One region of the Exiguobacterium sp. ZWU0009 genome, then DNA from elsewhere that is predicted to be linked to it. Evidence: a T-box and tRNA genes for the amino acid it is inferred to sense, from the RefSeq annotation. Region 1 holds a T-box; the other holds one or more tRNA genes.
What was found. The T-box of region 1 lies ahead of alaS (alanine--tRNA ligase). A T-box ahead of a tRNA ligase gene usually reads a tRNA of that ligase, here a tRNA-Ala.
Positions count from the first base shown of each region.

Region 2: it has a tRNA-Ala gene. The T-box ahead of alaS (alanine--tRNA ligase) is inferred to sense a tRNA for this amino acid. The anticodon was not compared.

Region 1 is NZ_CP018057.1:2,221,537-2,237,891, forward strand. It holds gene ruvX (Holliday junction resolvase RuvX) at 1-26, opposite strand, end outside; gene L985_RS11735 (IreB family regulatory phosphoprotein) at 23-292, opposite strand; gene alaS (alanine--tRNA ligase) at 327-2,969, opposite strand; T-box leader at 3,027-3,237, opposite strand; gene recD2 (SF1B family DNA helicase RecD2) at 3,280-5,505, opposite strand; gene L985_RS11750 (VOC family protein) at 5,622-6,170, shown strand; gene L985_RS11755 (tetratricopeptide repeat protein) at 6,215-6,880, opposite strand; gene mnmA (tRNA 2-thiouridine(34) synthase MnmA) at 6,894-8,015, opposite strand; gene L985_RS11765 (cysteine desulfurase family protein) at 8,032-9,159, opposite strand; gene cymR (cysteine metabolism transcriptional regulator CymR) at 9,173-9,580, opposite strand; gene L985_RS11775 (replication-associated recombination protein A) at 9,641-10,978, shown strand; gene L985_RS11780 (tRNA threonylcarbamoyladenosine dehydratase) at 10,990-11,754, opposite strand; RNA gene ssrS (6S RNA) at 11,848-12,037, opposite strand; gene L985_RS11790 (DASH family cryptochrome) at 12,113-13,297, opposite strand; gene L985_RS11795 (DNA-3-methyladenine glycosylase) at 13,589-14,173, opposite strand; gene aspS (aspartate--tRNA ligase) at 14,237-16,003, opposite strand; gene hisS (histidine--tRNA ligase) at 16,000-16,355, opposite strand, start outside.
Region 2 is NZ_CP018057.1:2,980,770-2,997,124, forward strand. It holds gene L985_RS15365 (hypothetical protein) at 1-349, opposite strand, end outside; gene L985_RS15370 (hypothetical protein) at 363-815, opposite strand; gene L985_RS17075 (hypothetical protein) at 935-1,093, opposite strand; gene L985_RS15375 (S8 family serine peptidase) at 1,222-4,968, opposite strand; tRNA gene L985_RS15380 (tRNA-Ala) at 5,193-5,268, opposite strand; gene tatC (twin-arginine translocase subunit TatC) at 5,374-6,153, opposite strand; gene L985_RS15390 (twin-arginine translocase TatA/TatE family subunit) at 6,161-6,358, opposite strand; gene L985_RS15395 (redox-sensing transcriptional repressor Rex) at 6,358-7,017, opposite strand; gene L985_RS15400 (ATP-binding cassette domain-containing protein) at 7,185-9,086, shown strand; gene L985_RS15405 (hypothetical protein) at 9,086-9,508, shown strand; gene L985_RS15410 (flavin reductase family protein) at 9,654-10,247, opposite strand; gene L985_RS15415 (DoxX family protein) at 10,267-10,665, opposite strand; gene L985_RS15420 (winged helix-turn-helix transcriptional regulator) at 10,849-11,169, shown strand; gene L985_RS15425 (flavodoxin) at 11,275-11,730, shown strand; gene L985_RS15430 (haloacid dehalogenase type II) at 11,799-12,458, shown strand; gene L985_RS15435 (hypothetical protein) at 12,506-13,075, opposite strand; gene tsaD (tRNA (adenosine(37)-N6)-threonylcarbamoyltransferase complex transferase subunit TsaD) at 13,104-14,111, opposite strand; gene rimI (ribosomal protein S18-alanine N-acetyltransferase) at 14,108-14,563, opposite strand; gene tsaB (tRNA (adenosine(37)-N6)-threonylcarbamoyltransferase complex dimerization subunit type 1 TsaB) at 14,556-15,209, opposite strand; gene tsaE (tRNA (adenosine(37)-N6)-threonylcarbamoyltransferase complex ATPase subunit type 1 TsaE) at 15,206-15,655, opposite strand; tRNA gene L985_RS15460 (tRNA-Met) at 15,775-15,851, opposite strand; tRNA gene L985_RS15465 (tRNA-Met) at 15,886-15,962, opposite strand; gene L985_RS15470 (NUDIX hydrolase) at 16,092-16,355, shown strand, end outside.

The sequences.
Region 1 (16,355 bases):
ACATCTAGTCCCATTGCACGTTTCATTTTGAATTTCCACTCTCCGCCAAATAAGATTTCACGAGTTCTTCGAGCAATTCGTCGCGTTCAATCTTACGAATTAAATTACGTGCGTCATTATGACGAGGAATGTAAGCAGGATCTCCTGAAAGGAGATAGCCGACGATTTGGTTGATCGGATGATATCCTTTTTCTTCTAAAGCATGATAGACCGTCAACAACACATCACGTGTCGCTGCTTTGTTATCGTCTTCCGGAAAGTTGAATTTCATCGTTTGATCCATCTGACTCACGTTCATCACCTCTTTCATATACACTACGTTTCTATTATGCCAGTGATTGCACGTATTGTGAAGCGTACGCGAGTGCTTCTTCTAATTTCGACGCATCTTTTCCACCAGCTTGAGCCATGTCAGGGCGACCGCCACCGCCACCACCGCAGCGTGTTGCGACTTCCTTGATCAATTTACCAGCATGATAGCCTTGGTCGATTAAATCTTTTGCGACGCTTGCGACGAGGTTGACTTTCTCACCTTGCGCACTACCGAGTACGATGATCGCTGATCCGAGCGAGCTCTTCAACTCATCCATCATACCGCGAAGAGCATCCATATCTGAGACGTCAACGCGTTTCGCAAGCACGCGTACGCCGTTGATTTCTTCTACATCGTCTTTCAGTGAAGCAGCTTCAATGTTCGCAAGTTTTGCTTGCAACGATTCGTTTGCTCGTTCCGTCTCACGAAGCTGTTGTTGCAGTGCTTCAATGCGTACAGGAACTTCTGTCGTCTTCGTCTTCAGAACAGCTGCTGCTTGTTCGAGTGTCTCTAAGTGTTGGTTCATGACACGATACGCACCTGCACCCGTTACCGCTTCGATTCGGCGGGTACCTGCACCGATACCAGACTCCGAAACAATCTTGAACAAGCCGATTTCGGCTGTGTTTCCGACGTGGATTCCGCCACACAACTCGATCGAGTATGTGCCTGCTGAGACGACGCGGACCGTTTCACCGTACTTCTCACCGAACAATGCCATCGCGCCTTTTGCTTTTGCATCAGCGATGTTCATCTCTTCGATATCGACCGGTAGCGATGCCCAGATTGCTTGGTTGACGTCTTGTTCAATCTTCGTCAACTCTTCTTGTGTCACTGCACCGAAGTGTGAGAAATCGAAGCGAAGACGTTCTGGAGAAACGAGTGATCCCGCTTGGTTAACGTGTGTTCCGAGCGTATCTTTCAATGCTTTATGAAGCAAGTGTGTTGCCGTATGGTTTTTCGTGACGGCTTTACGTTCTGCTGCTTCGACCGTTGCAACGACATCTGCCGCTTCCGTTGCGATCCCTGTACGAACGATGACCGTATGCAAGTTTTGACCGTTTGGTGCTTTTTGAACATCTTTAACATCAAGAACGAAGTCTTTGCCTTCGATTGTTCCTGTATCTGCGACTTCACCACCGCTTTCAGCGTAGAACGGCGTGATGTCGAGAATGACTTGTGCTTCTTCACCAGCAGCGACTTCTGTGACTCGTTCTCCATCATGCACTAAAGCGATGATTTTTGCATCCGCCTTAAGGTCGGTATAGCCGACGAACGTACTTTTATCTTTTAGCGTCGAGAGGACTTCCGATTGCTGTTGCATCGAACCACTCTCTTCACGTGCCGCACGTGCACGCTGACGTTGCGCATCCATTGCTAATTTGAAGCCTTCTTCATCGACAGACATCTGATGATCTTCTGCATACTCGACTGTCAACTCAAGTGGGAAACCATATGTGTCATACAGACGGAACGCATCTTCGCCGCTGATGACATGCTCACCGTTCGCCTTAGACGTCTGAGCGACTGTGTTCAAGATTGCAAGACCGTCATGAAGTGTCTCATGGAAACGTTCTTCTTCGTTTTTGATGACGCGTTTGATGAAGTCCGCTTTTTCCGGAACTTGTGGGTAGAAGTCGACCATGACGTTCCCGACCGTATCGACGAGTTCATACATGAACGGACGCTCGATTCCAAGCATCTTCGCATAACGCACCGCACGGCGTAGTAAACGACGAAGGACATATCCACGTCCTTCATTCGAAGGAAGCGCACCATCACCGATTGCGAATGATACGGTACGGATGTGGTCTGCGATGACTTTGAATGCTACATCAAGTTTCGAATCATCACGGTAGATTTTACCGCTGATTTCTTCTGTCTTATGAATGATCGGCATGAACAGATCCGTATCGAAGTTCGTCGGCACGTCCTGCATGACACACGCCATCCGTTCAAGTCCCATCCCTGTATCGATGTTTTTACGCGGAAGTTCCGTATAGTTGCCGTGTCCATCGTGGTTGTATTGACTGAAGACGATATTCCAGATCTCGAGATAGCGTTCGTTTTCGCCACCTGGGTAGAGTTCTGAATCGTTCGGATCGTCTCCGAAAGCTGGACCACGATCGAAGAAGATTTCCGTGTTCGGACCAGATGGACCTTCACCGATTTCCCAGAAGTTATCTTCAAGTGGAATGATCCGCTCAGCCGGCACGCCGAGTTCAAGCCAGATTTGACGCGCTGCGTCATCTTCCGGGTGAATCGTGACCGAAAGACGTTCCGGATCAAGACCGTACCAGTCATCACTCGTCAAGAGCTCCCAGCCCCATTTGATTGCATCTTCACGGAAGTAATCACCGACGGAGAAGTTTCCGAGCATCTCGAAGAATGTGTGGTGACGCGCTGTTTTCCCAACGTTTTCGATATCGTTCGTCCGGATTGATTTTTGTGCGTTGACAATCCGTGGATTATCAGGAATGACACGACCATCGAAATATTTCTTGAGTGTTGCAACACCCGAGTTGATCCACAAGAGCGATGGATCTTCGACCGGTACGAGTGAAGCACTCGGTTCGATCGCATGTCCTTTGCTTTGGAAGAAATCAAGATACATCTGACGGATTTGTGCACCCGTTAATGGTTTTAGAGCTTTCATGAACAGTTACCCCCATTGGTTTTATTTGGACGCAAAAAAGCGATGTCTTCATCCCTGAAAAGGGACGAAAGCATCGCTTCCGTGGTACCACCCTCGTTCGTAAGCAATCCATTGCCTACCTCGAACATCTGATAACGGGGATGACCCGCAGGTGTTTACACCCGACTCCGGAAGGAGCTTCAAAGGGACTCGAGAAAGTGATTGCAGCAGACTCACTTCTCTCTGGACTCGAGTTTTCCTTTTACTTATCTTCCATCAACGTGTTACGTCCATTCATCTATCGTGATTATTACCTATCGCACAGCATCCGTCAAGTCTTTGTCACACCACCGAGTCGTTCAATCAATCGTGTACGGCGCCGGGGTTCCTCTTCTTGCGACGCTTTATGGAATGCTCGTGGGTCGCCGAACAATAATAAACTCGACTTCGCACGGGTAACCGCCGTATAAATCAAATTTCGGGAATGCTTGAACGCCCCCGTAAAATAGACCGGCATCAAGACGATTGGAAACTCGGACCCTTGCGCCTTATGGATCGTGATCGCATAGGCATGCGTGAATTGATCCCAGTCACTTCGGTTATACTCGACTTCCGTCTGGTCGAAGCGGGCGATGATCTTATCCACCTTGTCGACATTCTCTTTAGCGAAGAAGATGTTGACGATTTCTCCGATATCTCCGTTATAAACGTTTTCTTCTGCATTGTTGACGAGCTGGAGAATCTTATCTCCGGTCCGGTAAATCCGCGTGCCTTGTTTAACTTCTCGTTTCTTTGGTTCTTCCGGGTTGTAGACGCGTTGCAAGGCGACATTTAATTCGTCGATTCCGACTTGACCACGGTAAGTCGGTGCAAGAATCTGAACATCGAATTTCGAATAGCCTTTCGCAAGTGCTTTTTCTGCGAAAGCTGAAATACCGCGTAACGTCTCTTGCGGAGACGCGGTATAGAAGCGACGATCCGCAAGTGGTGCCAACAAATCAGCAGACGTCGTCCGGTTCTTCAAATCATGGGCAAGCCGTAAAATCGAAGAATCTTCCGCTTGGCGATGGACGACGTTCAGACGAACGACGGGAATCCCTTCCGTGTCCATCAAGTCTGCCAGTACCTGCCCAGGACCTACGGATGGCAACTGATCGCGGTCACCGACGAACAAAATTTTCATACCGTTCGGAACAGCACGGAGCAGACTCGATAACAAGTAGATATCAATCATTGATGACTCATCGATGATCAGTACTTTTCCCGTGATCGGCTGATCTTCATTCAGTTGGAAGTTCGTTCCGTCATACTTCAACAGACGATGAATCGTCATCGCTGGAACGTCCGTTGCTTCCGACAAACGTTTAGCGGCGCGTCCGGTCGGTGCAACAAGGACATACGGATAGACATCTCCCGTCTTGACGCGACTTTTCTCAAGTGGCCAATCATGAATTTCTTGCAAGGCATGTAAAATTCCCTTGATGACGGTCGTCTTACCGGTCCCTGGTCCACCGGTCAGAACCATCAATGGTGCTTTAACCGCTAACTCGATCGCTTCCCGCTGCTGTGCGGCATATTCCATGCCAAACTGTTCTTCGAGGTGCCCAATCGCTTCAAGAATCGTCGCGACATCGACTTCCTGTTCGGCACCGTTCGCCATGACGCGAGCCAGTTCTTTCGCCGCTCGAACTTCCGCATAAAAGATCGTCGGTAAATACAAACAACCTTCTTCAAGCTTGACCTTATCTTCAGCGAGCAACAGTTCAATCGCTTGTTCCAGCCGTTCTCCTGGGTCTTCACCAAGCAACCGGGGTGCCCGTTGTAATAGTGAGTCGACCGTCGCAAAGGCATGTCCCTCTCCTGCTTCTTGTTCTAATATATGCATGATCGAAGCAGCGACACGTTCCGGATGTAATCCGACAAGTCCGAGATGTGAGGCGATATGATCGGCTGTCTTAAAACCAATCCCGTTCACTTCATACATCAAGGAATACGGATTCTCTCGAATTCGCGCCATGGCGTCCCCTTCGTAAGCAGCATAGATTTTCGCCGCTAGTTTTGGTGTGACATCAAATGGCGCTAAGAATAGCATCAACTGATCGACACCGTATAACGTAGCGAGTCGACTCAATATGATATCCGCTTGTTTTTGTTTTAACCCAGGCACCTGATTCAGTACTCGCTCATCCTTCAAAATGAGGTCCACTGCCTCTTCTCCGAGAGCATCGACGATATTTTTCGCTGTCTTCGGACCAATGCCGGTGAACGAACCATTCGTCAAGAAGCGGATCGTTGCCTGTTTTGTCATCGGAACCGATCGACGAATCAGCTCCGCCTTCAGTTGTTTTCCGAAGCGAGGATGATCAACGAGACGACCAAATGCTTGATACGTTCCTCCGAGTTCGATTCCGACCCCTGTACCCGTGATGACGAGCTCGGTTTCTTTCAGTTCAAAGTTTTTTTCTTTGACGGCGACCAATACAATGGAGTGTGCTTCTTCTTCAGAAGAAAAGAGCACACGTTTGACGCGCCCGACGACTTGATGGGGGTGCTCCATCACTCCACCTTCTTTCTCTCTTTTTCATTCGCTGCTTTCATCATAGCATTCGTTTACCGGATTTTAAATCAGGGAAAGATACCCTGAAACATTTCGTTAAGAGGAGGAGTTCAAGGATGGCACGTTTACCGATTGCAGGATTGTGTGAATTAGTACTGGAAGTCGAGGATATGGACCGTGCGGTTGGCTTTTGGAATGGGACACTTGGTATTCCGATCGTCGAGCAATGGGCACCTGAGGATGCAGAACCGAGCAAGGAACAATCTAAACAGGACGGAGTTTGGGCAACGTGGCTCTACATTGGCGGTAACACCCGACTCGGTCTATGGCTGAAGCGAGACTTCACGATGGAAGAACGAACGGTCAAACACTTACCAGTGTCCGAATGGGACACGTTGTATGACGAAGGTGGTGTCCATGTCCACTGTGCTTTCTACGTTGAGAAGGAAGAGTTCCAACAAGCCTTGAATCAACTGCGCGAAGCTTCGATCACCGTGAAGCTCAGAGAGTGGGATGAACAGGAGACCTCGAATCAAAAAGAGCATTCAGCTTATTTCAAGGATACGGAAAATAACGTCATCGAACTGTACACGAAAAACATGGATGAAGCCTATGAAGACTTTTCCGGTCCACCACTTCGTGTCATCCGTGAAGTTGGGAATTAAATAGCACAAAAAAGACGACTCCAGATGGAATCGTCTTTTTTGGATCAGTCTGCTTGTTTTAATAACGCATCCATCTTCGCTTTTGCATCTCGCGCAAGAGCGTGTTCCGGCTGGTAGGCAAGAACGGCTTCAAGTTCTGCATAACACACTTCCTGTTGACCGAGGAAAGCAAGCGCGATCGCATAGTTGTACCGAGCATCCGTGTGCGTTTCGTCAAGCATCAAAACGTGCTCGAACATCTCGACGGCTTCTTCCAACTTCTCGTTTTGCGCTAAGGCAAGCCCGTATTGGAACGCGATCTCAATATCGACACCGTTCAATTCTGACGCACGTTGTAGACGAGGTAAGCCACGTACAGGATCACCAAGTTTTTGATACGTCATCCCAAGCATGAAATGGAGATCCGCGTCGTCAAGTCCATATAATAACGCTGCCCGCAATGATTCCTCTGCTTCGACGAGTTGGTCGGCAGCAAAGAATAGCGCACCTTTTGCATAATAGGCACTCGCGAACGTATTATCGATCATCAGCGCCCGATCATAAAAACGAAGGGCACGATCAGCGTCGTTCATCGATTGGAGTAATGTTCCGAGATTGACATATGCTGTCGGATCTTTTGGATTTTCTTCGATTGCGTCGTTGAAAGCCTGCGCTGCTAATTCATAATTTCCAGCTTCTAAATGCCGGAATCCTACTTCATTATAATTCATCTTCTTTTGCTCCTTACGCGAGATAAGCGAGGCGTTCGCCTGCTTTATAGGCTGCATCGATCGTCGCACCACCGAGGCAGATGTCTCCATCATAGAACACGACCGCTTGTCCTGGTGTGATTGCCCGTTGACGCTCGTCAAACGAGACATCGAGTCCATCTTCGAGGACACGAACCGTGACGGCTGTGTCTTGTTGACGGTAACGGAATTTCGCTGTACAACGGAATGTCTCACCGACCGGACGCTCAGACGTCCAACTGACATCTGAAGCAAGCAATCCTTCCGAATACAACAATTCGTTATGGAATCCTTGATCGACATAGAGAATGTTCTCTTTTAGGTTTTTCCCAACGACGAACCAAGGTTCTCCGTCGCCACCGATACCAAGTCCATGACGTTGTCCCATCGTATAGTACATCAATCCATCGTGACGTCCCATGACGTTCCCGTCAAGCGTCCGCATTTCACCGGGTTGCGCCGGCAGATATTGACCGAGGAACTGCTTGAAGTTCCGCTCGCCGATGAAGCAAATGCCTGTCGAGTCTTTTTTCTTCGCTGTCGCGAGGTTCGCTTCTTCTGCGATCCGGCGTACTTCTGATTTTTCCATGTGTCCGATCGGGAACATCGCCTTCGCGATCTGCTCTTGCGACAATTGATTCAAGAAATACGTTTGATCCTTGTTTGCATCCACGCCTCGAAGCAATTTATGTTCTCCGTCTTCATAGACAGCACGCGCATAGTGTCCTGTCGCGACGAAATCGGCACCAAGACGCATCGCGTGATCGAGGAAGGCTTTGAACTTGATTTCCTTGTTACACATGACGTCCGGATTCGGTGTCCGACCGAGTTTATATTCATCGAGGAAGTACGTGAAGACTTTATCCCAGTACTCTTTCTCGAAATTGACCGCATAATACGGAATGCCGATTTGGTTGGCTACGGCGATGACGTCTTCATAATCTTCCGTCGCCGTACAAAAGCCGTTTTCATCCGTGTCATCCCAGTTTTTCATGAAGATCCCGATGACGTTATAACCTTGCTCTTTTAATAAATGAGCCGTCACAGAAGAATCGACACCCCCCGACATCCCAACGACGACTGTCGTTTCACTCGGGGCTTTCGCTCGTGTATTCATTTATTTCACCTCTTAGTTAATTCTGAAACGATTTTACGACATCTTGCAAGGCTTGTGCGAGTAGTTCGACTTGCGTGACCTCATTTCCGTGACCAAAACTAATCCGGACCGATGCCCGTGTTCGTTCCTCTTCGCCATACATCGCCGATAAGACATGCGAAGGTTCGACGGATCCTGCCGTACATGCACTCCCGCTCGATACGGCCATCTGACGCATATCGAGCATGATCAAGAACGGTTCGATTTCAATCTGCGGGAAGTAAAGATTGAGGACATTCGGTAATCCTTCCACACCATTGACTTCGTAAGTGACGCCACTTTCATCCAAACGCGTTAGCAAAATGCTACGCAGTTGTTTGATGTGGTCCTGTTGTTGATCGCGCTCTGCTACCATCAGTTCGAGCGCCTTCGCTAAACCGACGATTCCCGGTACGTTCTCCGTTCCTGCGCGACGCTTGCGTTCCTGTTCTCCTCCGAACGTTTGAGGCGCTAACTTCACACCAGTCCGTACATACAATAGCCCGATTCCTTTTGGACCATTGATTTTATGAGCAGACGCGGATAAGAGATCGACCTGTAACGCTTCGACATCGATTGCTTGTTTTCCGAACACTTGCACCGCGTCCGTATGGAACAAAATACCGCGTTCCCGTAAAAATTGACCAAATGCCGCAATCGGCTGAATCGTTCCGACTTCATTGTTGCCGAACATGATCGAGACGAGAGTCGTATCTTCCCGGACTGCTTCTTGCAAGGTAGCCAATGAGACGACGCCAGACGACGGTACATCGAGATACGTGACGTCATAGCCTTGTTTTTCGAGCTCTTCGAACGCATGCAATACAGCATGGTGCTCAAACCGTGTCGTAATGAGATGACGCCCTTTTTCACGCGCCGCCTCAGCTGCACCGAAGATTGCATAATTATCCGATTCCGTGCCACCACTCGTAAAAATCAGTTCAGTTGGTTTCGAATTCAATTCTTGTGCGATCTGTCGACGTGCTTTGTCAATTGCTGCCCGAGCAGACCGACCAGCCGCGTGGACACTCGATGGGTTGCCATACTGTTCGAGCAAATAAGGCGTCATCGCCTCAAGGACTTCCGGACGCATCGGCGTCGTCGCCGAATGGTCAAAGTAATTCATTCGTTTTCACCTCTCAAATATAGAACATGTATCCTGTATCTTCTTCTTCCGCTAAGTCTTGTAGCGTCGTTGAATCGAGTACTTGATCGACCGCTTGCTGGATTTTATCCCAAAGCTTGCGTTTCGTGACCTCGTCACACGCATCACCTTCGACGACGACGAGTGGTCCTTCAAGCAGGCGGATGATTTCACCCGCTGTGATGTTTTGCGCTTCACGACCGAGCTTATACCCGCCGTAAGCACCACGGACACTTTTGACGAGCCCTCCATTACGAAGGGGTGCAATCAACTGTTCGAGATAATGCTCAGATAGGTCATACATCTGCGCGATTTTTTTTAGAGACAGTGGTTTAGATTCAGCTTCTTTCGCGAGTGCGATCATGATCGTCAGACCATATCGCCCTTTCGTCGAGATTTTCATCATGCGAAGGATCATCCTTTCTAGTATAGTAGTAGCTAAAAGTGGAAGGAGCGTATGTGTATGGCACATTTATTTGAATCCCAGTCACCTGCCGGACCGCTCGCGAATCGAATGCGTCCGCAGAATCTGGATGAAATCGTCGGACAACGCCATCTGATTGGAGAAACGACGCTCCTACGGCGTGCCATCTTAGCCGATCGTCTCGGAACCGTCATTTTTTACGGTCCACCGGGTACCGGTAAGACAACGCTCGCACGCGTTATCTCTAGTTATACGAAATCAGCATTCGAGCAATTGAATGCGGTCACGGCGAAGTTGGAACAATTACGGGAAATTCTAAAAGCAGCCGAAGCCCGTCTTCAGTTCGAGGATCAAAAAACGATTCTCTTTCTCGATGAGATCCATCGATTCAATAAGATGCAACAAGACGCCTTACTGCCGGCGCTTGAAGCGGGTACGATCACGTTGATCGGCGCAACGACGGAAAATCCGAGTTTTGAGGTCAATGCCGCTCTCTTATCGCGGGCAACGGTCTTTCGTTTTGAACCACCGACAGCAGACGATTTACGAATCGTCCTCGACCGGACCTTAAAGGACGAAGAGCGTGGTCTTGGCAAATATCCGATTACGATCACAGATGATGCAATCGATCATTACGTCAAGTTGTCAGATGGCGATTACCGAGCATTATTGAATGCACTTGAACTCGCCGTCTTAACAACACCGGAAATCGATGGTCAGATCACGATCGACCTCGCTGTTGCCGAGGAATCGATTCAGCAAAAAGCATTGAAGTACGACAAGGACGGCGATCGGCATTACGATGTCATCTCTGCCTTCATCAAATCGATTCGTGGTTCCGATCCGGACGCCGCGCTTTACTGGCTCGCCGTCATGATTGAAGCGGGCGAAAGTCCACGTTTCATCGTTCGTCGTCTCTATGTCCATGCGGCAGAAGACATCGGTCTGTCTGATCCGCAAGCGTTATTGATGGTCGATGCGTGTGCCCGTGCTTGTGAATACGTCGGTTTCCCGGAAGCACGAATTCCGCTCGCTGAAACGGTCTTATATCTCGCGACAGCACCGAAGTCGAATGCTGTCATCTCAGCGATTGATCAAGCATTGACACTCGTTCGTCGTTCGGACGGTGGACCGGTTCCGCCGCACTTGCGCGATGCTCATCATCCGGGGGCAGCAGCACTTGGGAATGGCGTCACCTATCAATATCCGCACGACTTCGAACATGCCTATGTGCCACAAAATTACTGGCCTGAGAATCTTGCCCGGACAAAACCGGTCTTTTATCGTCCTAGCCCACGCGGTTTTGAGAAACAACTGCAAGCTCGACTTGATTTTTGGAACAAACAAACAGCCACACATCAGAAAAAGCGACCATAAGGTCGCTTTTTTTAACGAACGCGTTCGATCGTCACGCCGGCTTCACGGACGATCTCGTTGATGACGTAGCTCGCTGCGATCAATCCACCAACTGATGGAACGAACGCATTTGAACTTGGCGGCATCTTTGCCTTACGAATTGCAGCCGCATCATTTCCGACGACTTGACGGACTTCTTCGATGATCTTAACAGGCGGTTCATCGGAGAAGACGACAGGAACACCCTTATGAATACCGGCTTTCCGGAGTTTCGTCCGAATGACCTTCGCCAATGGATCATAACTTGTATCTTTGATGTCAACGATCTTGATGCGTGTCGGATCCATCTTGTTCGCCATCCCCATGCTTGAGATGATCGGAATGTTGCGTTTCTTACATTCCTGAATCAAGTGAATTTTGAACGAGACCGTGTCCGATGCATCGATGACATAATCCGGTTGCTGTTCGAAGAACGACTCGAATGTCTCTTCGTTGTAGAACATCTTCAAACGAACGATTTCAAGATCCGGATTGATTAACGCAAGACGCTCTGCCATCGCATCAACCTTCGGTTGACCAACCGTCGGAAGCAAAGCATGGATTTGTCGGTTGACGTTTGTGATGTCGATATCATCCTTATCGACGAGAATCAAACGACCTACGCCACTGCGGGCAAGTGCTTCTGCTGAGAACGATCCAACACCACCGATTCCCAGAATAGCGATAGACTTGGATGCCAATGCGTCAAGTCCAGTTTTACCGATTGCTAGTTCATTACGCGAAAATTGATGTAACATCTCATAACCTCACAATACTCATACTGTTTTACTCGGAATTATATCATAAAAAAAAACGTCATGCGACGTGTCAAACAATAAAATAATAAGACGATGGGACCCGAAGTGCCGTGTCGATACCTTATTTTTGAACCTGCTGTGCAGGTGGGTGTCTTATCCGATTCCTATTCGTACGTCCTCCTGCTGTGTTACGAGGCATGTACTACTAGTTGGAACGTCAAACTCCCTATCAAAAAAGAGTGGCTCAAAGATAAAAGGCGGCTCTCGTACAATTCAGGAACCCCATCTGATGCATTTAATATAGCATCCTCCCTTCTGAAATGCAACTACTTCCCACTCCAGAAAAAGATGCTTTTTTTCAGGTCCAACGTTTCGTGAAGTGTTGATTCGGATCATATCTTTGTTGTTGGAATGCGGGATCGAATCGTGGTGTGCGTGTCGCATTCCCGACACCCGCGATGAACGCCCAGTTTCCATAGTTCGAAGCGACATCATAGTCGACCAACTGCTGTTCGAAATACCGCGCTCCGATACGCCAATCCTGCTTTAATTCATGAATCAGATAACTGGCAACGATTTGCCTTCCGCGATTCGACATCCACCCTGTCTCGCGAATCTCGTTCATGAAGGCATCGACGAATGGCACACCGGTTTTTCCTTCTATCCAGCTTTCGACCGCTGCTTGGTCCGTCTTCCAAGTGTATTGACCTTCTTGTAATCCACTCGACCGGAACAGACGGCTTCCGGTCTCACGCATCGTCAAATGGAAGAAGTCACGCCATAACAATTCGAAATACAACCAGTACGTCGATTCATTCGCTCCCTTTTTTCGCTCGGCTTCCTGTAATTCAGCCATGACGCGGCGCGGTGAGAGTGAACCGTTCGCTAGCCAGGCAGATAACTTCGATGAATCATTTCGTAAGAACCCATTCCGTGTTTCTTTATAGGTGAATACAGGCTTGGCGAGATATTCCTGAAGGCGTGCCCTTCCCGCTGATTCTCCTCCCCGAAATGGGAACGCGGTCTCTGGGTCCGCTTCAACTGATTCCTCTTTTATCAGCTGAATATCAGTTGGTGGATCGAGTGGATCGTAGAAGGTCCCTTTCGCCTCGACCCGTTTTCGAAATGCCGTAAAGACGCGCTTTAATTCATCACTTCCGATATCTTCCCGACGATGTAACGTCTGTGTTTCAAAAGAGTGGACGGTATATCTGTCTTCGATATACTGCTCACTTGTCGCTTCTTCTGTTCCGGTCATCTTATGGAAATAGACGGTATCATCCGCTTGCAGATAAGAATCGAGTACCTCACATGTCTTCCCTTCTACTATATCTAGCGTGATCCCGATTTGAGACAGGTGACCCGCTAAGTTCTCAAGTGTCTCTTGTTCGAACCGTTCTTGATGTGTACCTCTTTTAAAATCGCGTTTCTTTTGATCTTTGACGTATACGGCACGAATGACGTCCTGTTCTTCACATGCACTCCGAAGTGCCTCATGATCATCAACACGTAAATCATGACGATACCAAACAACTGCTCCCATATTGATCGTCTCCCTTCTCTTTATACTATGACCCGACTATAGTATTTGGAAAACCACTTAATGTGCCGATGAGGTTTTAAGACGTTGTTTTCGTGGAATATGATTAGTACAACAAACCAGAGGAGTGAATGAATCAATGGCAGCAAAACGCGGTAAACTCAGAACTTTAATGACGCTTGTAACGACGGTTGGACCAATCGTCTATAAATTCTATAAAAAACAGCAGTCTAAAAAATCAATTAACAATCCTAAATAAAAAATGGACGTCTCCTTACCGGAGCGTCCATTTTTTTAACGTTTACTGACACCCTCACTCGCCTCTACATAGAACCGCCATGGATAGGCTGTCGCTTCTCCTGCATTCGGGATACCGATGCGAGTCGTCTGGACGATTGCATCGACCGGGTCAGCAACGAGTCGAAAACGGGCTTGATAAAGATCTTGACCTGAATCAGCTGTCGTTAGACCGAACCCTTGGCACAGTTTCGCTGGTCCATTGACGAGATTGCGTCGTTGCACCGCTGTCAACTCTGCGTAGGAACAACCAAAACGACGTTCAGCGACCCGATCATGACCCTTGATGATTTCGGCACCTCGTAACAACAGTCCGTATCCTTCCCCTTCGTGACCACAAACGATGTTCATGCAATGATGCATACCATATGTGAAATAAACATAGAGATGTCCCGGTGGACCGAACATTGGTGCCGTCCGTTTCGTAGGTTTCCCGGAAAACGAATGAGCGGCTTGATCGTGAGGACCAAGATAGGCTTCGACTTCGACGATCCGCATCGTCACCTCATCGACGGTGATGTGTGTTCCTAAGAAATCTGGACCGACTTCAACCGGTGAGCGCTCAAAAAACTGTCGTTCCATCCGTTCGTCCTCCTTCATGAAACAAGCGAACCTCCCTCTACCGGAAGATTCGCTTGTCGTGTCTTAAGATTGTTTAACTGCTGTTCGAATCGAGAGATCATTTAATTGCGCATCCGAGACTGGGCTTGGTGCTGCCGTCAACAGATCACTTGCTGATGCTGTTTTCGGGAAGGCAATCGTATCACGCAAGTTCGAACGTCCTGCAAGTAACATGACGAGACGGTCTAGACCGAGTGCGATACCCGCATGTGGTGGTGTTCCGTATTCGAATGCTTCCATCAAGAAGCCGAATTGCTCGTTTGCTTCTTCTTCTGTGAAGCCAAGCAATTTGAACATCCGCTCTTGGATATCCCGTTCATAGATCCGTTGTGATCCACCGCCGAGCTCGTATCCGTTCAAGACGAGGTCATACGCGACTGCGAGGACTTTTCCAGGATCCGTCTCGAGCAATTCGAGATCTTCACGACGTGGCATCGTGAACGGGTGGTGGTTCGCGTAGAAACGACCATCTTCTTCTTCGTACGTGACGAGTGGGAAGTCTGTCACCCAAAGGAAATTGAAGACTGACTCATCGATCAAGTCGAGTTCCTTCGCTAACTTCTGACGGAGCGCACCTAAGCTGTCTGCTACGATCGATGCTTTTGCTGCGACGAACAACAATAAGTCGCCTGCTTCCGCATCTGTCGCCGCTGTCAGGCGAGCGGTTGCTTCTTCGTCAAAGAACTTCGCGATCGGACCGTTCAATCCTTCCGCTGTCACTTTGACCCAAGCGAGACCTTTTGCGCCGTAGATCGCTGTGAATTCTTGTAACTTATCGATGTCTTTACGCGAGAAGCGCTCAGCTGCACCTTTGACGTTCAAGGCTTTGACTTCGCCACCTGCTTCAAGTGCCATATCGAATACTTTGAATCCTGCCCCTTTGACGGCTTCTGCGACATCAATCAATTCGAGACCGAAGCGCGTATCCGGTTTATCCGAGCCATACCGGCTCATCGCTTCTGCATACGGCATCCGTGGGAATGGTGTCACGATATCTTTGCCAAGCGTTTCTTTCATGACACGCGTCATCATTGACTCCATCATCGCATACAAGTCTTCGATGTCCATGAAGCTCGTCTCGATGTCGACTTGCGTGAATTCAGGTTGACGGTCTGCCCGTAAGTCTTCGTCACGGAAACAACGCGCAATTTGGAAGTACCGCTCAAAACCAGATACCATCAGCAATTGTTTGAACAATTGTGGCGATTGTGGCAAGGCGTAGAACTCACCTGGGTGAACACGACTTGGTACGAGATAGTCACGTGCGCCTTCTGGTGTTGATTTCGTTAGGATTGGTGTCTCGACTTCTAGGAAGTCTTGCTCATCAAGGAAGTTCCGCATGATGTTCGATGCTTTCGAACGGAGACGGAATGTCTCTTGGAGCGATGGACGACGCAAGTCAAGATAACGGTATTTGAGACGTAAATCTTCTGACGTCTGCTCTGCTTCTTCACTGATTGGGAATGGTGTCATCTTCGCTGCGTTCAAGATGACGACTTCATCCGCGACGACTTCGACTTGTCCAGTCGGAATGTTCGGGTTCGGATTCTCACGAGCGATGACGTGCCCTTTGATATCGAGGACATACTCCGAACGAATTGATTCCGCAAGACGGTGTGCCTGCTCGTTTTCCGGTTGGAAGACGATTTGGACGATGCCGCTACGGTCGCGGAGATCTAGGAAGATCAATCCTCCTAAGTCACGTCGTTTTTGAACCCATCCTTTAAGTTGAACGTGTTGTCCGATGACTTCTTCCGTCACCTGACCGTTCATATGCGTGCGTCCGATCATTGTGCTTCCTCCTTTAATTTCGCGACGATCGTATCAGCGACTGCTGATAACGGGACGTCCGTCTGTTCCCCTGTAGCCATGTTCTTCAGCGCCGCTGCGCCACGCTCGACTTCTTCATCCCCGAGGATGACCGTGTAGCGTGCCTTCAAGCGATCTGCCGCTTTGAATTGTCCTTTGAACTTCCGACCAAGATAATCCCGATCCGCGACAAGTCCTTCGAGACGCATCAATTGTAAGAGACGTGTTGCTGTCTTTTCGACTTCGTCACTGCCTTGCGCGACGATGAAGACATCGATTTGATCATCGACTGCCGGTAAGACGTTCTCATTCTCAAGCGCCATCAATAAACGTT
Region 2 (16,355 bases), 760 kb from region 1:
TTGCCACAAGCATCTGCCAGAACGGTCCCTCGATCGTCTGGGTGATGACGATCGTCAAGATCGCGTACAGCAGGACGTGACTACCGATGCGTAGTAAAAATTGTCGACGGATCTGAGCTTTTGAGATATAGCCGTCTAAAATTTTTCGTTTTTTTAGTTGGTAGCGAAAATCGGAGCCGAGAAAAAGGGCTGGAATCGTCAAAATCAACAAGGAAATATCGGTCCACTCGATCAAGATACCAACTGTTATGAATAGAAGCACGTTCCAGTACCAGCGTGTGCCGAGCCACTCGACATCCCGGTACGCGAGCGCAAGTTTTTGTAGACGTTCTTCACGAGCCGTTTGCATAGTACCTTCTCCTTTAGCGGGCTTTGTGAATTTCTTTTTCCGTGATATACGTTGGATCAATCTTTCGTGAGACGAACTCTAACGTTTTTCGGCAGATCCAGTAGAACGGAATGACGACGATGACGAGACCGATCAAGAAAGATGTATTCGGGCGATCGGCTGCCCAGACGATCAGACCAGCAAGCGCTCCGTATTGTAAGATACCGATCAACACATGCACCTGATAAAGGCGTCTTGCTGAATCCCTTGATGTGTATTCCGCAACAAGCGCGAACCGCTTGCGTTGTACGAACATGTCGTAGCCAAAATACAATAACGGGACGATCATCGCGTAGATTGGTTTCTCGAGTGTGTTACTGAGCGCTAAGAATGCCGCAAGCATGACCCACATGCCGGTCTTCGTCTTTTGGTGCATCTCTTCGTATAGCGCCGCTAAGGCATCCGTTTGTGTATGTACGTGTTCCATGATCATCCACCTCTCTATACTGTTATATACTTACATTTTACTGGATCGGTTTCATCTGTATTACGAATTTCAAAAAAAAAGATGTCCTACCGCTTAGGGTAAGACATCTTCCATGAAGACTACGCACTGACCTGGATGATCAGATAGATGACGCTATAGGCAACGATCGCGAGCGGTATCATCGCGACACCGATCAGCCAGCCGTTTTTGTCACGGATACCAAGATATAAGACGAGACACCCTACGATGAAGGCGATTAAGGTCGTGAACGGATTCATGGTTGTTCCCCCTCTGACTTGTTTCTGTTCTTAAATTTCCCCCTCTTCTCGTCTCATAAACCCTTCAAGGCGCTTCGGCACGCAAGAAAAGCCAGACGGATACCCACCTGACTTTAGTCTATAGTTACTTATTTTTTCGTGATGACGACTGTTTTCGTAACAACGTGTCCACCGAGATCCTTCAGTTTCAAGTTGTACATGTTTTTCCCCTTCTTGAGCGTCACTTTTTTCGTGATCGTCTTTTTGAAGGCTTTCATCTCGTACGGCTCTTTAAACGTCCGGCGGTATTCCGCGCTACCATTGAAGTCGAAGCGTAATTCGCTGTAGTTATCGCGAAGAACGATCTTCATCTCGGCTGTTTTTGTTTTGCTTGAAACGGTTTTTGGCGCAGTGACGCGAATCGTCGGTAATTCTGTGTCGATGATGACTTGACGACTGAACGCAACACGGTTCCCTTTACCATCGTATGCTTCAACTTTGAATGACTTGACGCCATCCGTCGTGTACGTCACGTCATGGCTGAACGCATAGTTCTGTTGGGCTGCATCGAAACGTAATTTAACGGATTTTCCGTTGATCTTGAATGATTTGATGCCTGATTCATCAGAGACATGACCCGCGATGTTGATGACTTTTGATGTCGCAAGACCAAGTGCGACTGGTGTATCGATTTGAACGTTCGGTACCGCTTTATCAACACCTGTCGTGTTGACGTCTTTTTTCACACTGTTTCCTGCATAATCCTTCACGACGAAGGCAATCTTCGCGCGCTCTGGAAGATCCGTCAACGTGTACGCTTTTTCTGTTGCAGCAAGTGGTTGCTTCAAGACACTCTTACCATTGACGAGGATATCGTATGACGCGACACCTGTTCCTTGGTCACCTGCTGTCCACGAGAGCGTTGATTTCGACGCATCCCACTTCACAGTTGCAGCTGGTTTTTTCGTATCGATATAGACTGGGAAGAGATTCGACTGCCATTTTGCATTCGGATAATCGATCACGGATTTGACTTTGTAGTAGTAAAGACCATCCTTGACCGGTTTCCCGTTGATCGTTCCGTCCCAAGCAGCGCTTGTGACTGGTGTGTATCCGTCCTCTGAACCGCTATCGTAGTAGTTCTTGACGACGTCCGTTTGCGTATCGAGCTTCTGAAGCGTTGCTTTGTTACGGTCAAGAATCGAGTACTCGACTTTTTTCGCATTACGGAGGAACGAGATGATCGGGAATGCTTCATCTGCGCTACCATCGTTGTTTGGTGAGAACGATACTTTGTTCGCGACGACATCGCCAGCAGCGTTTGCGCCGAGGAATTCGAAGTTATCCTTCACTTCTGTCGCTAGACCTGTCAAACCATAGAACGTGTTGTCTTCATCGTACAATGGTGCGTCTAGAATCGGAGCTTGATCCCATTTCCCTTTGAAGCCAACGTAAGGAACCGTCAATTCTGGATTCTTACTCTTCGTATCGATCAAACGGACGAATCCTTCGACGAAGTAGCCGTTCTCAAAGACTTGTTCGAGCGGAAGTTCGTTTGCCCAGTCCGTTGTATCCTTTAGATCGACCGATACACTGACTTTCGTTGAACTCTTCGGATTAATCGAGACCGAGCTTGCTTTCTTCGAGCCAACTGCGAATGAGATCGGATATGTGCCCTTGTTCGCGTCCACCGTACCGATCGTTCCCTTTTTAAAGATTCCGTTTGCTTCGAGGAAGTTCGATCCTTCTGCGCCGAGATCCGATTGAACCGTTCCGGCTAACTTATACGTCACTTTTTCACTGCTGTAGTTTTTCAAATCAAGTGTGAACGTGAACTTCTCGCCGACTTCCTTCAAGGATGCCTTACCTTCACCCGACTTCGTCTCTGTGACGACGACTGGCGTCTTCATGGCAGCACGAAGATCCATCAGTCCAGCTCCCTCACGACGTGGGGAGTAGAAGTTGCCTGTTTTTAGCTGCGCATTGTATTTTCCTTGATCGAGTTGTGGACGCGACGTGTTCATCAAGATGTTCTTCGCGAGTTTGACGCGTGTCGCACCGTCGACTTTGAAGTCCTTCGCGATCCGTTGCATGACGAGTGCCGTTCCACCAGCGACGTGTGGTGCCGCCATCGATGTCCCACTCATGACGCCATACTCGTTATCGTTGAGCGTCGAGTAGATTTTTCCACCTGGTGCCGTGATTTCTGGCTTGAAGTCAAGACTTGGTGTGACACCCCATGACGTGAAGTCAGACATTTGTCCTGCGACCGGGTTATCGGCTGAGACTGCTTTTCCGTCGAACGTGACAGCGATTGCTTTGCCTTCTTTTGCTTTTGCTTCGAGGTTGTTTCCGTCTTCGATGCTGAGTGTGACGAGTGGAATCGTTGGGTTATTGAGCGCCATGCTGACGTAATCCCCGTGATCGACTTTACCACGGACGATGACACCTGCTGCGCCTTGTTTTTGAGCTTCTGCTTGAATCATGCCATAGTTAAAATCACCCGTCCGAACGACGAAAACGACTTTCCCTTTGACATCTTTGCCTTCGTAGTTCGAAGCTTGACCGTCACCGACATACACGACATCCTTCTTCTCTTTATCGAAGACAGCAATCGGATTCGGTGAATCTTGTTTTTGGTATGCCAAATAACCAGCATCCTGACCGTCGATCGTCAGTGCCATGCCTTCAAGTGTCAATTTCGTATTTTCGAGTGATGCGACTTGGAGCGCTTGGCTTGTTAAACCTGGTGCACCGACGACACCGATATCCGGGTTCGCTGTGTACGGGTTACCTGCACCATGACCTGCGAATGCCGAGTTCCCCGCAGAAATCGCACACAAGATTCCGTTGTTCATCGCGTTGACGATTGCTCGTTGTTCTGGATCATCTGCATTGACGAACGATGCCGTCGAACCGAGACTCATGTTAATGACATCGGCTCCAAGTGCAATCGCATCATCGATTGCTTTAATGTAGATATCGCTGAATGTCGATGGCATTCCTGGATCATTTCCGAAGACTTTCATCGCGAGGAGCTGTGTTTCCGGTGCGACCCCTTTGATGCCGCCGTTTGCTTCATCCCCGTTTGCTCCGACCGTACCCGCGACGTGCATCCCGTGCATCGATGCGCCCGCACCTAAATCACGGATTTCGCTATCGTGATCGGCATAGTTATAGCCGTACGGTACTTTTTCCGTGAAGTACTTTCCTTTTAAGCCTTTTGTTTCTTTCGCACTATCGACTTTCGAAGAAGTCAAATCGATCTTCGTCTCTGGGCTCAAGACCATGTCCTTATGCGATGGATCGATCCCTGTATCGATGACGGCAACGATTGTTCCTTCCCCTTTAAAACCATAGTCCTGCCATGTTTCCTTCGCATTGACCATGTCCTTGCTGTACAGCATGTCTGGCTTGGCACCTTTAGCAACTTCCGGACGCGCGTATTCATGGGCGATATGTACGCTCTTGACGCCGTTGAGTTGTTTTATGTCTTCGATATCGCCGAACTTGACTTCACCACTGAATCCGTTGATGACGGTCGTGAAGCTCTCCTTATATGTAACGGGAATCGCCTTTTTAGCGATAGCTGACTTGACTGATTTTTGGACGTTGACGAGGCGATCTTTAATCGACTCTTTTTCGGCATTGCTCAATGTGCTATACCGCTTGTTTTGAGCTTGTGCGATTTGAATCGCCGGCTTCTCTTCCATCTCGATGACGACACGAACTTTATCCGATTGTTTGTAGTTCTTCTCTTGCCCCGATTTCTTCAGCGAGAGCGCTTGCGGTTTTTGACCCGTTGCTTTGTCTTGCGACGACAGTGCACCTTGCGCACTGACTAGATTGGAAGACGTCATTAAGACGGCTGCCATAAGTGCAATCTTCTTCTTCATGCGTTCGTTTTCCCCTTTTCTGTAAAACCATAGTAGTACTACTGATAAAACAGTTAAACGAAAATTCTGTATATTTAGTTTAATGAATTTAATGGAAATAAACAATTTATATTTGCCTATTTTTTTAATTTATTTGTTTTACATGACATTTTATATTTTTAAGGAATTTAACTGGGAGTAAAATAAAAACTCCTCGAAGCCTCGAGGAGTTAGATGTTTGGTATTGGTGGAGACTATCGGGATCGAACCGACGACCTTTTGGCTGCCAGCCAAACGCTCTCCCAGCTGAGCTAAGCCCCCATGAATTATCTTTAGTATACGTATCACTAACTGCTTTATCAATATAAAAATAACGCTTTCATAAAAAAGAATTCCTTCCAAAAATCGTCGGAAGGAATTCACGATTCATTTATTCAATTCACGCATCAAATCCGCCTGTCGTTCAAGCTCTGCCTGTTGCTCGAGGATCAAGACCTTTTTGTACGTTCGCGCAGAAATCAAGATGCTGATCTCATAGAGAACGAACAATGGAACCGAGATCATCAAGTGTGACGTCACGTCCGGCGGTGCGATCAATGCCGCAACGACGAACAGCGCAAAGTACGCATATTTCCGATTCTTTCGCATGAAATATGGCGTCACGAGACCCAGACGTGTCAGGAACATCGTCACGACCGGCAATTGGAAAAGAAGACCGAACGGCATCGTCAATCGGATTAAGAAACTGAAGTAGTTCTCCACTCCGATGACTTGTTCGATTCCGAGCTCTTTCCCGAGATCCGTTGAGACTTCAAGCAAGAAGGGAAGCAACCAGAAATACGAGAAGGCTACTCCAGCCAAAAACAGAAAGAAGATGACCGGAATATACGTCAATGTCGCTTTTTGCTCCTTGTCATAAAGTCCTGGTCGGACGAATGCCCAGAGTTGATACATCCAGAACGGTGACGCTAAAATCAGCGCAATAATGAACGCAAGATTCAAATACAACATTAAAGGATCGGCGACGTTGAAGGCATTCAAACCGATACCGAGCTCTTTTAAGTCTGCTTGCAAGAAGCGGACGAGCGGTCGGACGAGCGGAAATGCGACAGCGAACAGGACGACGACGATGATAAGCGACCAGACGATCCGCTTTCGGAGTTCGTCAAGGTGCGACGTCATGCTTTGCTCTTGATCAACCGTCATGATTCAATCACTTCTCTTTCGGTTCGTCCTTTTTATCGTCGTCCATGATGCCGTTCGTGGCATTCTTGAACTCTTTCAATGTCTGACCAGCAGCACGTCCGAATTCTGGTAACTTCTTCGGTCCGAAGATGATCAACGCGACGACCGCGATCAATCCGATGCTTGCAGGTCCGATACCTAGTGTGAGCGGAATAAGGTTTTCCATTATGATTTCACTCCTTCAGCTGATTGCGAATAATGCTTCATGAAATAAACTAACGACTGCAACTCGATCGATAAATCGATGTGATGGACCCGGACGCTCGCCGGCACGTTCAACCGCGCTGGCGTAAAGTTCAGGATGCCTGTCACACCATACTCGACTAACTCATCCGCTACTGACTGCGCGAACTGGGATGGAACCGTCAAGATGGCAACATCGACCTGATTCGCTTCGATTTGTTCTTTCATGTCCGAAACATGATAGATTGGAACGTCATGCGTTGTTGTTCCGACCTTCTCTTCGTCCGCATCAAACGCAACGACTATCCGAGTACTATTATTCTTTAAAAAGTTATAATTTGCAAACGCTGTTCCGAGATGACCGACCCCGATTAAGGCAACATTCGTCACCTCATCTTGATTCAAGGTTTTGCGGAAAAACGTTAAGAGATGTTGAACGTTATATCCATACCCCTTCTTCCCTAATGCCCCAAAGTAGGAAAAATCGCGACGAATCGTTGCTGAATCAACCTTCACCGCCTCGCTTAACTCAGCAGAAGAGACGCGGAGCTTGCCTGAATTGTATAAACTTTGGATGAAGCGATAATATAGCGGCAACCGTTTTGCTGTCGCTTGTGGAATTTTTGTGTCTGGTCCATTCATCCTGCAGTTCCCCCTTCGGCCACATCCATCGTGGCACCCAAATCTTTGCAAAAAGCTTTCTACTCTCCTTGATTGTAAACCACTTCACATAGAGTCACAAATAATATATTCCGCAGGACCTCGCGCTTTTGTTCGTGATAGACTAAAGGGTGGAAGGATGGATGGAAATGATACTCTTACAAGTCAATCAACTCTCGAAATCATTCGGCGTCGAGCCGATTTTAGAAAATATCAAACTGGAAGTACAAGAGCGAGATCGGATTGCGCTCGTCGGACGAAACGGTGCCGGTAAATCGACCTTGCTCAAAATCATCGCTGGTGAACTCAGTCATGACTCGGGTGACATCATGAAAGGCAAGGATGTCAAAATCGGTTATCTCGCACAAGACAGTGGTCTCGAATCGAATGAGACGATCTGGAACGAGATGCTGACCGTCTTCGAACATCTCCAGGAACAAGAACGGACACTGCGCCGGATGGAAATCGAAATGGGCATGGAGCATATCTTGAACGACCCGGTCGCTTACGATCGTCTCTTGAAGACGTACGATCAAGCGCAACACGACTTCTCAGAAGCCGGTGGTTATCAGTTCGAAGCGAATATCCGCTCCGTTTTGCACGGCATGCGCTTTTATCCGGATGATTACTCGCGCCGGATTCAGACATTATCCGGTGGTCAACGAACACGACTCGCCTTAGCGAAGATGCTTCTGCAAGCACCAGAGCTCCTCATTCTTGATGAGCCGACCAACCACCTTGATATCGATACACTCGCTTGGCTCGAAAGTTACCTCGGCGGTTATCGTGGCGCCGTCCTGATCGTCTCACACGACCGGTACTTCCTCGACCAAGTCGTCAATGTCGTCTATGAGCTGTCGCGCAATGTCTGTCGTAAGTTCACCGGGAACTACACGAAGTACTTGGAACAAAAAGCGGCCTTGTACGATCAAGAAATGAAACAGTTCGAACAGCAACAAGAAGAAATCGCAAAGATGCAGGACTTCATTCAACGCAACATCGCCCGGGCGACGACGACAAAACGTGCCCAAAGTGTCCGGAAACGGCTCGAGAAGGTCGACCGACTCGACCGACCAGATGGGGATGAACGTAGCACGGTCCTGTCCTTCCCAATTGAAAAACAGAGCGGGAACGATGTTCTTCAAGTCAATCAACTGGCGATCGGTTACGAAGAAGCTGTCTCAAAAGACATCACGTTCCGCTTGCAACGCGGCGAATCACTGGCACTCGTCGGACCAAACGGAATCGGAAAGTCGACGCTCTTGAAAGTTCTCGTCGGTCGCTTACGCCCCCTATTCGGTGATTTCCGGTTCGGTACCGGCGTCTCGATCGGATATTACGATCAAGAGCAGGCGGAACTCAATGACCGGAACCGTGTCATCGATGAGATTTGGAACGAATGGCCACTAATGCGTGAACAAGAAGTCCGTTCTGTCCTCGGGCAATTCTTGTTTAGCGGTGACGATGTCTTCAAGATCGTCCATGAGTTATCCGGTGGCGAACGCGGACGTCTCGCACTCGCAAAACTGAAACTCCGGAAGACGAATGTCCTCGTCCTCGATGAGCCGACGAACCACTTGGATTTGGATTCGAAGATGGTCCTCGAAAACGCCCTCGTCGACTACGAAGGAACGCTGTTATTTGTCTCTCACGACCGTTACTTCATCGACCGGATCGCGACACGCGTTATTGAGATGAGTGAAGCGGGCGTGACGGAATACCTCGGTGATTATTCGTACTACACGGAGAAGAAGGCGGAGCAAGAAGAGATTGCGCGTCTTGAAGCGGAGGAAGCAAAAGCCGCAAAAGTCACGGCGTCGAAGACAATCGACAAGGAAGCACAGAAAGAAGAACGCAAGCGTCGTCAGCAAATCGAACAGCTCGAACAAGACATCGAGCGGCTCGAACAGCGTTCGGCAGAAATTGAACAGTTGCTTTGTGAACCAGAAGTCTTCAACGATATTCCGAAAGCAACGGCTCTTTCAGCAGAACGTGATCAGATTGATGTCGATCTACTCGAATTGATGGAACGATGGGAGAACCAACACTGATGCGGACGAAAAGCTTTTTCATCAACTTGATTCAAGGACTGCTATCCGGCATTCTTTATTTCGTACCGATGTATGCGGACTACGTGTCGACCTTCATCCGACCGGATGCTTTTAATGCTGCGCTTCCTTTGTTCCTCCTGATTTCTTGTATGATCGGTCTCGTCATCCAAACATGGAGTGGTCTTTTCGTCAGTTTACTTTCGGGATTATGCTGTACGCTCCTGACGACACAGCTATTCGTCGAACTCAATGACCCGTTGATCTTATCGTATTACGGTAGTGTCTTCCCGCTCACCGCTTTCTTAATCAGCTGTGTCGGCATTTGGGCACTCGCGATCGTCTTTTATTTGCTCGATGGCTATCAGTACAGTAAACGTCATGGTCTTGAAGCCTCTTCAAACGAAATTGATCCACAACCTTGAAGTCCGATCGATTAATCAGATGAACAACATGAAAAATAGAGTGGAGATTCCGGTAGCTAGTCCAGTCTCTCCACTCCTTTTTGTTTGAGTCGAAACGTTCGTCGTTAATATGGATCGTATAATGAATCAAACATTCACGCCTGTATCATTTGGTAGGTCGGGCAATCGTAAACGTCTTCCCTATCGTCGCATAATCATTCCCCGCTAAACGAGCGACAGCCTTCAAACCTGCCGCATCAATCCGGAACGACTCGACGAGTTCATCCGCAACGTGGTAACGCAGTACTTCTCCGATCAAAAGATCGGCACCTTCCAGCTCAACGTGTTGCGTCAAGCGCATCTCGAACCGGATTTTCGCTTCCGCGATTCCGGGTACATCAATCGCGTCGCTATCGACAAGTGTTAAATCCGTCCGTTCGAGCTCACTTTCACCATACGCAAGTGGCGCAGCTGTTTCATTCACAGCCTCGACGATTTCTTCGCTGACGATATGGATGACATAACTTTGTTTCGCAAGGATGTTGCGTGCCGTATCCTTCTGACCCTGATCCGTCCGTTGTACGGCAATCACCAGTTGTGGTGGACTGCTTGATGCGACCGTAAAGAACGAAAATGGTGCGGCGTTGACCGTCCCGTCTTCTCCTTGCGTCGTCACGAAAGCAATCGGACGCGGAATGATGCTTCCGATCAGTAATTTGTAATTATCTTTTGCACTAAGCGTTGATGCCTCGAACTTCATGAATGACCCACCTTTTTCTTCACCCGATGAGTGCAGCGAGTGAATAATCTCCAGCACCGATCATCGCTACACCAAGGGCGATGACGATCAATGCCATGTTGTATTCGTACCCGTTCTGCGTCACCCAGTAACCATTCGCACCGTGTACTTTAACGATCGCGACAAGCATTGATCCGATGATGAGGAGCGCGGCAATCCAGAGGAATACGCCTCCTGCGAACAATAAGCCGCCGATCAATTCAGCAAGACCTGCCGTAATCGCGAGTGCCTTCCCTGGTTTCATGCCGATTGATTCGAACCAACCGCCTGTTCCAGCGATTCCGTGTCCACCGAACCAACCAAATAATTTTTGTGTCCCGTGTGCAGCGAACGTTAAGCCGATGATTAAACGAATAATTAAAAGTCCTGTATCCATCATTTCTCTCTTCTCCTTTTACCTAATGTTTTTTAGTTACTTTAAGTAACTCAATAAACAGACTATATCTTATCACTTACTAAAAGTAAATAGATTTGTTTTAGTTCTTTTTGTTACATTAAGTAAAATGATTCGATTTTTTTAGCAGAAGCGGGTATACTACAACTATAGAAAGGATGAGTGCTGATGGAAGAAGTCGCAATCCAACCGGCTCTTTGTCCCAAAGTCGAACATGCATTTGAAATCTTAGGTAAGAAATGGACAGGTCTGATTTTACGTCACTTGTTGACGAAGACATGTCGTTTCAATGAGATTCAAGATGCCATTCCCGAATTATCAGGTCGTATGCTCACGGAACGTATGAAGGAGCTCGAAGCGGAAGGCATCGTCATCCGGACTGTCATTCCCGATCGTCCGATTAAGATTCAATACAGTTTGACCGACAAAGGGCGTCAACTCGAACCGGTCATTCGTTCCATTGAGGAATGGGCCGAACTACAAGACTAATATATAAAAAAGCATCTTCTTCGGAAGGTGCTTTTTTATATGCTCTTTGACATTGATAATCATTATCAATTAAAGTAGAGAAGTACACCGAAAGGAGGAAGATGCATGCATATCGCGATTGGATTCGTCAGCATGTCCGGTAATACGGAAGATATCGTCTCGATCATTCAACGTGAGCTCGAGCAACACGATGTCAACGTGACGATCACAGAATTGGATCAATTCGTCGGGGAGGATCTATCACGTTTTGATGGTTTATTACTCGGCTCATATACATGGGGTGACGGTGATTTACCATATGAAGCAGAAGATTTCGTTGAGGAGCTCCGGGAACAATCCTTAAACGGGATGCCGGCTGCTGCTTTTGGCTCGGGGGATCTTGATTATCCGAAGTACTGCGCAGCCGTTGATTTGATCGAAGACGCATTAAAAGAAGCTAGGGCGACCATCGTCACGGATGGCTTGAAGATCGAGTTTGATCCGAATACCCCGGAGAAACAGGCCGCTTGTCGTGCATTCGCACAGACATTTCATCGCTTTTTACAACAGGTCCGTTCCTAAGGTTCGTTTGAATCCTTACTGTAAGGGAATCGTTAAAACAGACTCTATGAAAGTGAGATGAATGTTTTATGACGATTCAAGCACTCGTCTTTGACGTCTACGGTACATTATTCGATGTCCATTCCGTCAAAGAACAAGCCGAAGAGCTTTATCCGGGGCACGGAGAGGCAATCAGTAAACGCTGGCGGGAGAAACAACTGGAGTACTCTTTCCTCCGGCAATTGAACGGACAATATGTGCCGTTCAGCCAAGTGACACAGGATGCGCTCCGCTACACGTTACTCGAACTGAAGCTCCATGTGACTGAGGAACAAATCACGACCTTAATGGAGACGTACCTGATACTTGATGTATATCCCGAAGTCAGCTCCGTTCTCGAGACGATGGCAGATAAGCGCCTAGTCGTCTTCTCGAATGGTTCCCATGATATGCTCGATCCGCTGATTGAGCAGTCAGGCTTAGCCGATCGATTCGAACATCTTGTCAGTGTCGATGATATCAAACAGTATAAGCCAGCACCTGCATCCTATATGCATGCATTAAACACGCTCGGTCTAAAACGCGAGGAGATTTTATTCATGTCCTCGAACGGTTGGGACATCACCGGTGCGAAGAGTTTCGGTTTTAAAACGGCATGGATCAATCGAAATGGACTTCCGGTCGAGGAATTGAATCTCGATCCCGATCGCATCTATGATGACTTAACGGGTATTACTGAATGGCAATGAACGAACAACAGCGGACTCCTATTTAGGAATCCGCTGTTGTTATGGCTTTAGTAATTCGAAAGACGTGAGTAACCCTTCTTGAATAGATCAAGTTTCAGACCGCCTTCTTTTTCAATGAAGAAGAGGTATTCGTTTTGATCCGTATCTTTATAGAAGACCTTAAATAACGTCAACGTCCGCTTTTTATTGTTCTCAACAGCCGTCACCTCGTGCTTCGAGATCACCTCGGCTTGGACTTGTTCTGCATCCATCTTTTTAATCATTGGTTCGAACGATTTCTTCTCTTGATCCGTCACCGGTGTTCCGGAAGCAATCATGAAATAATCATCACTCGCCTTGTTCGTTAAACCATACTTTCGATCGACGATGACGACGTTACTGAGCTTACCATTGACTGTCTGATCAAAAGCATATAACTTTTGAATCCGGGTCTTTTCTCCTTCGGCACGTCCGATTTCGTAAAGTGGACGTTGTTTCGTGTTCGTCTCGACCGCTTTCTTATCGGGTACGAGTTCTTCCTTATAGGCGACTTGGTATGCGTTGACGATTTCTCGGACCTGAAGTCCGATTGCGACGATGACCAGTACCGCTAACAATGCGATGATGACTTTTTTCATTCCATTTCCCCCAAGTTGTTCGGATTCCTTACTTTAAATCTAGCCCAGGTTCTGCATTCATGGCAAGTGTCGAATGGCGTAATGCGCGATATGGATGAATCGCAGCTGCTCCGATCATCGCCGCATTGTCTCCACACAGGTGCATCGGCGGAATGACGAGATCAATACCTTCTTTCGCACACGCTGCTTCGAGACCTTGGCGTAATCCTTTGTTAGCAGCGACGCCACCAGCAAGTAGCAATTGGCGTCCCCCTTTATCCTTCACGGCACGGACCGCCTTCGTCACGAGTACTTCGACGACACTCGCTTGGAAACTTGCAGCTAAATCTTCCGGAATGATCGTTTCTCCCCGTTGTTCGGCGTTATGCACGGCATTGATGACTGCTGACTTCAAACCGCTGAAGCTAAAGTCATACGAGTCCTTCTCGAGCCAGACGCGTGGAAAATGGAACGTATCCTGACCAGTCTGTGCCAACTGGTCGATCCGTGGACCACCTGGATACGGTAACTTTAACGTCCGAGCAACTTTATCATATGCTTCTCCGGCGGCATCATCCCGTGTTTCACCAATGACTTCGTATACACCGTCTTCCGGCATGTAGATCAGTTCCGTGTGCCCACCTGATGCAATCAAACAGACGAGCGGGAACTCAAGCTCTTGCACGAGACGATTCGCATAGATATGACCTGCGATATGATGAACACCGATTAATGGTTTATTGTGCGCAAAGGCGAGTGCCTTCGCTGCGCTGACACCAACGAGCAGTGCTCCAACGAGTCCAGGTCCTTCCGTGACGGCGATCGCATCGATATCGTCGATCGTGACGTTCGCTTCCGTCAAGGCATCATCGATGACGTATGTGATCCGTTCAACGTGATGCCGTGAAGCCACTTCAGGCACGACGCCACCGAATCGTTTATGACTTTCGATTTGAGACGAGACGACGTTCGATAAGACGTCGATTCCTCCACGGACGACGGCAGCTGCCGTTTCGTCGCAACTCGATTCAATTGCTAGAATCAATGGTTGTGTCATAGGTCTTCTCCCTCCAGCTCCAGCCAGTAGATGGCAGCATCTTCGTTGTTATCTTGATAATATCGTTTTCGAACACCGACATACTGGAATCCAAGCTTTTCGTATAAAGTCCGCGCCGGTGTGTTCGAGACACGTACTTCGAGTGTCATTGCCCGCAAACCAAGCGCACGACCGACGGCGATCAATGCCGTTAGCAAATCTTCACCAAGTCCTTGTCCGCGGTGTGACTGCTTGACGGCAATATTCGTAATATGTCCTTCATCCGCGATATGCCACAGACCAGCAAACCCAACGATACCATCTTGATCGGCAACGACATAATAGGCATTCGGATTTTGTGTCATTTCCGCTTCGAAGGCATCTAGCGTCCACGGTGTCGCAAATGATTCGAGTTCAACCGCATGAACACCTGCAGCATCCTGTACGGTCATGCGACGAATGCCCTTACTCATGACGCTGTGCCTCGATCCATTTCGCTTCTGCTTCAGCCAAGCGCAGGTAACGTGGCTCAAACGCATGCGCTTCGACCGTCTGACGTGTTGCGCCGAGTAAAGCGAGTACGCCGGCACGTGGCGTCTGAAAAGCAGGAGCCGCCTTTTCGAAGGGCTGAAGAATCTCTTCGAACGCATCGACGTCTCCTGTGACGAGCGTATCTGCCGGTAACGTCTTCACAAAAGAAGCGATCTCGACATGTTGCTCTTCACCAATTCGTTTCCCGGCGTCGTACACTCCGACAAACCCTGCTCCACGCCGCGCATCTTGAATCGCAGCAACGCGTCCTGTATGACCAGTCGAAGCTGCCATCAGTTCAAGTGTCGAGATGGCAACGAGCTCGATACCGAGTGTATAGGCAAGCGTCTTCGCTGTCGTCGCTCCAATCCGTAAACCCGTATAAGAACCAGGACCGTCAGCAACGACGACGCGTGTCAGTTGAGCCGGTGTCCATTTTGCTTCCGCCATCAAGCGCTCAAGTAACGGCATGAGTTTCGTCGCATGATTCAAAGACGTGACGTAAGATGCTTCTGCTACGATCTGTTTCCCGTCTGAAAGAGCGACCGATAATTGTTTCGTCGATGTATCAATAGCTACGATTTTCATGATTTCAATCCCTCACATAATGTAATGTATCGTTCTCCGATCGGCTTCAGCTCAAAACGTCGGCTATCGTCACCTGTTCGTGTAATCGTGATTGCCAATCGATCAGGTGGAAGGCTGTCCGCAATCAATTCAGACCACTCGACGACAGCAACGCCTTCACCATTCAAATATTCTTCAAGTCCAATATCATCACCGGAACCTTCCAGGCGATAGACATCCATATGATAAAGAGGAAGACGCCCCGTATAGACTTTCATGATCGTAAAGGTTGGACTGTTGACGTGACGCGTCACACCCAATCCTTTCGCAAAGCTTTGGGTGAAAGTCGTTTTCCCAGCACCTAAGTCTCCGTCAAGCGTAATGACCATCCCCGCTTCAGCACGTCGTCCGAGTTCAAGGGCTAAAGCAGTCGTTTCTTCCAAGCTGTTCATTTCCAGTTCTATCATACGATGTCTCCTCCTTTAATACGTACTGTTCGTCCTTCTCTATTGTACCGGACGAAAAAGGCAAAAAAAAATACGAAACGCTGAACGTTTCGTAGTAAAGTTGAAGTTAAGTTTAAAATTGGTTGCGGGGGCCGGATTTGAACCGACGACCTTTGGGTTATGAGCCCAACGAGCTACCAGACTGCTCCACCCCGCGACGATAAACGTTTCGGATTTGATTATTTAAAAATTGGTTGCGGGGGCCGGATTTGAACCGACGACCTTTGGGTTATGAGCCCAACGAGCTACCAGACTGCTCCACCCCGCGATGATATAACGTTTCGACAGATATTAATATAACATGTGTCTTTTAAATTGGCAAGTCTTTTTGCCTTATTTCTTTTTAATAACTGTCATAATGAATATTCTTCTATACTGATACGAAAGGAGTGAGCAGATGGGATACTTATTAGATTTACGAAAAATCGTAGGGAACCGACCGTTAATCAGCGTGGGTGCGACCGTACTCGTCCTGAATCCACAGCATGAACTGCTATTTCAATATCGTTCGGATACACACAGTTGGGGACTTCCCGGTGGGTCGATGGAACCAGGTGAGACACTTGAAGAAGTCGCGATGCGTGAATTAGAGGAAGAAACCGGCCTTCAAGCACGCAGCGTTCAACTACTAGACGTCTTCTCGGGTCCTGATTACTTCTTC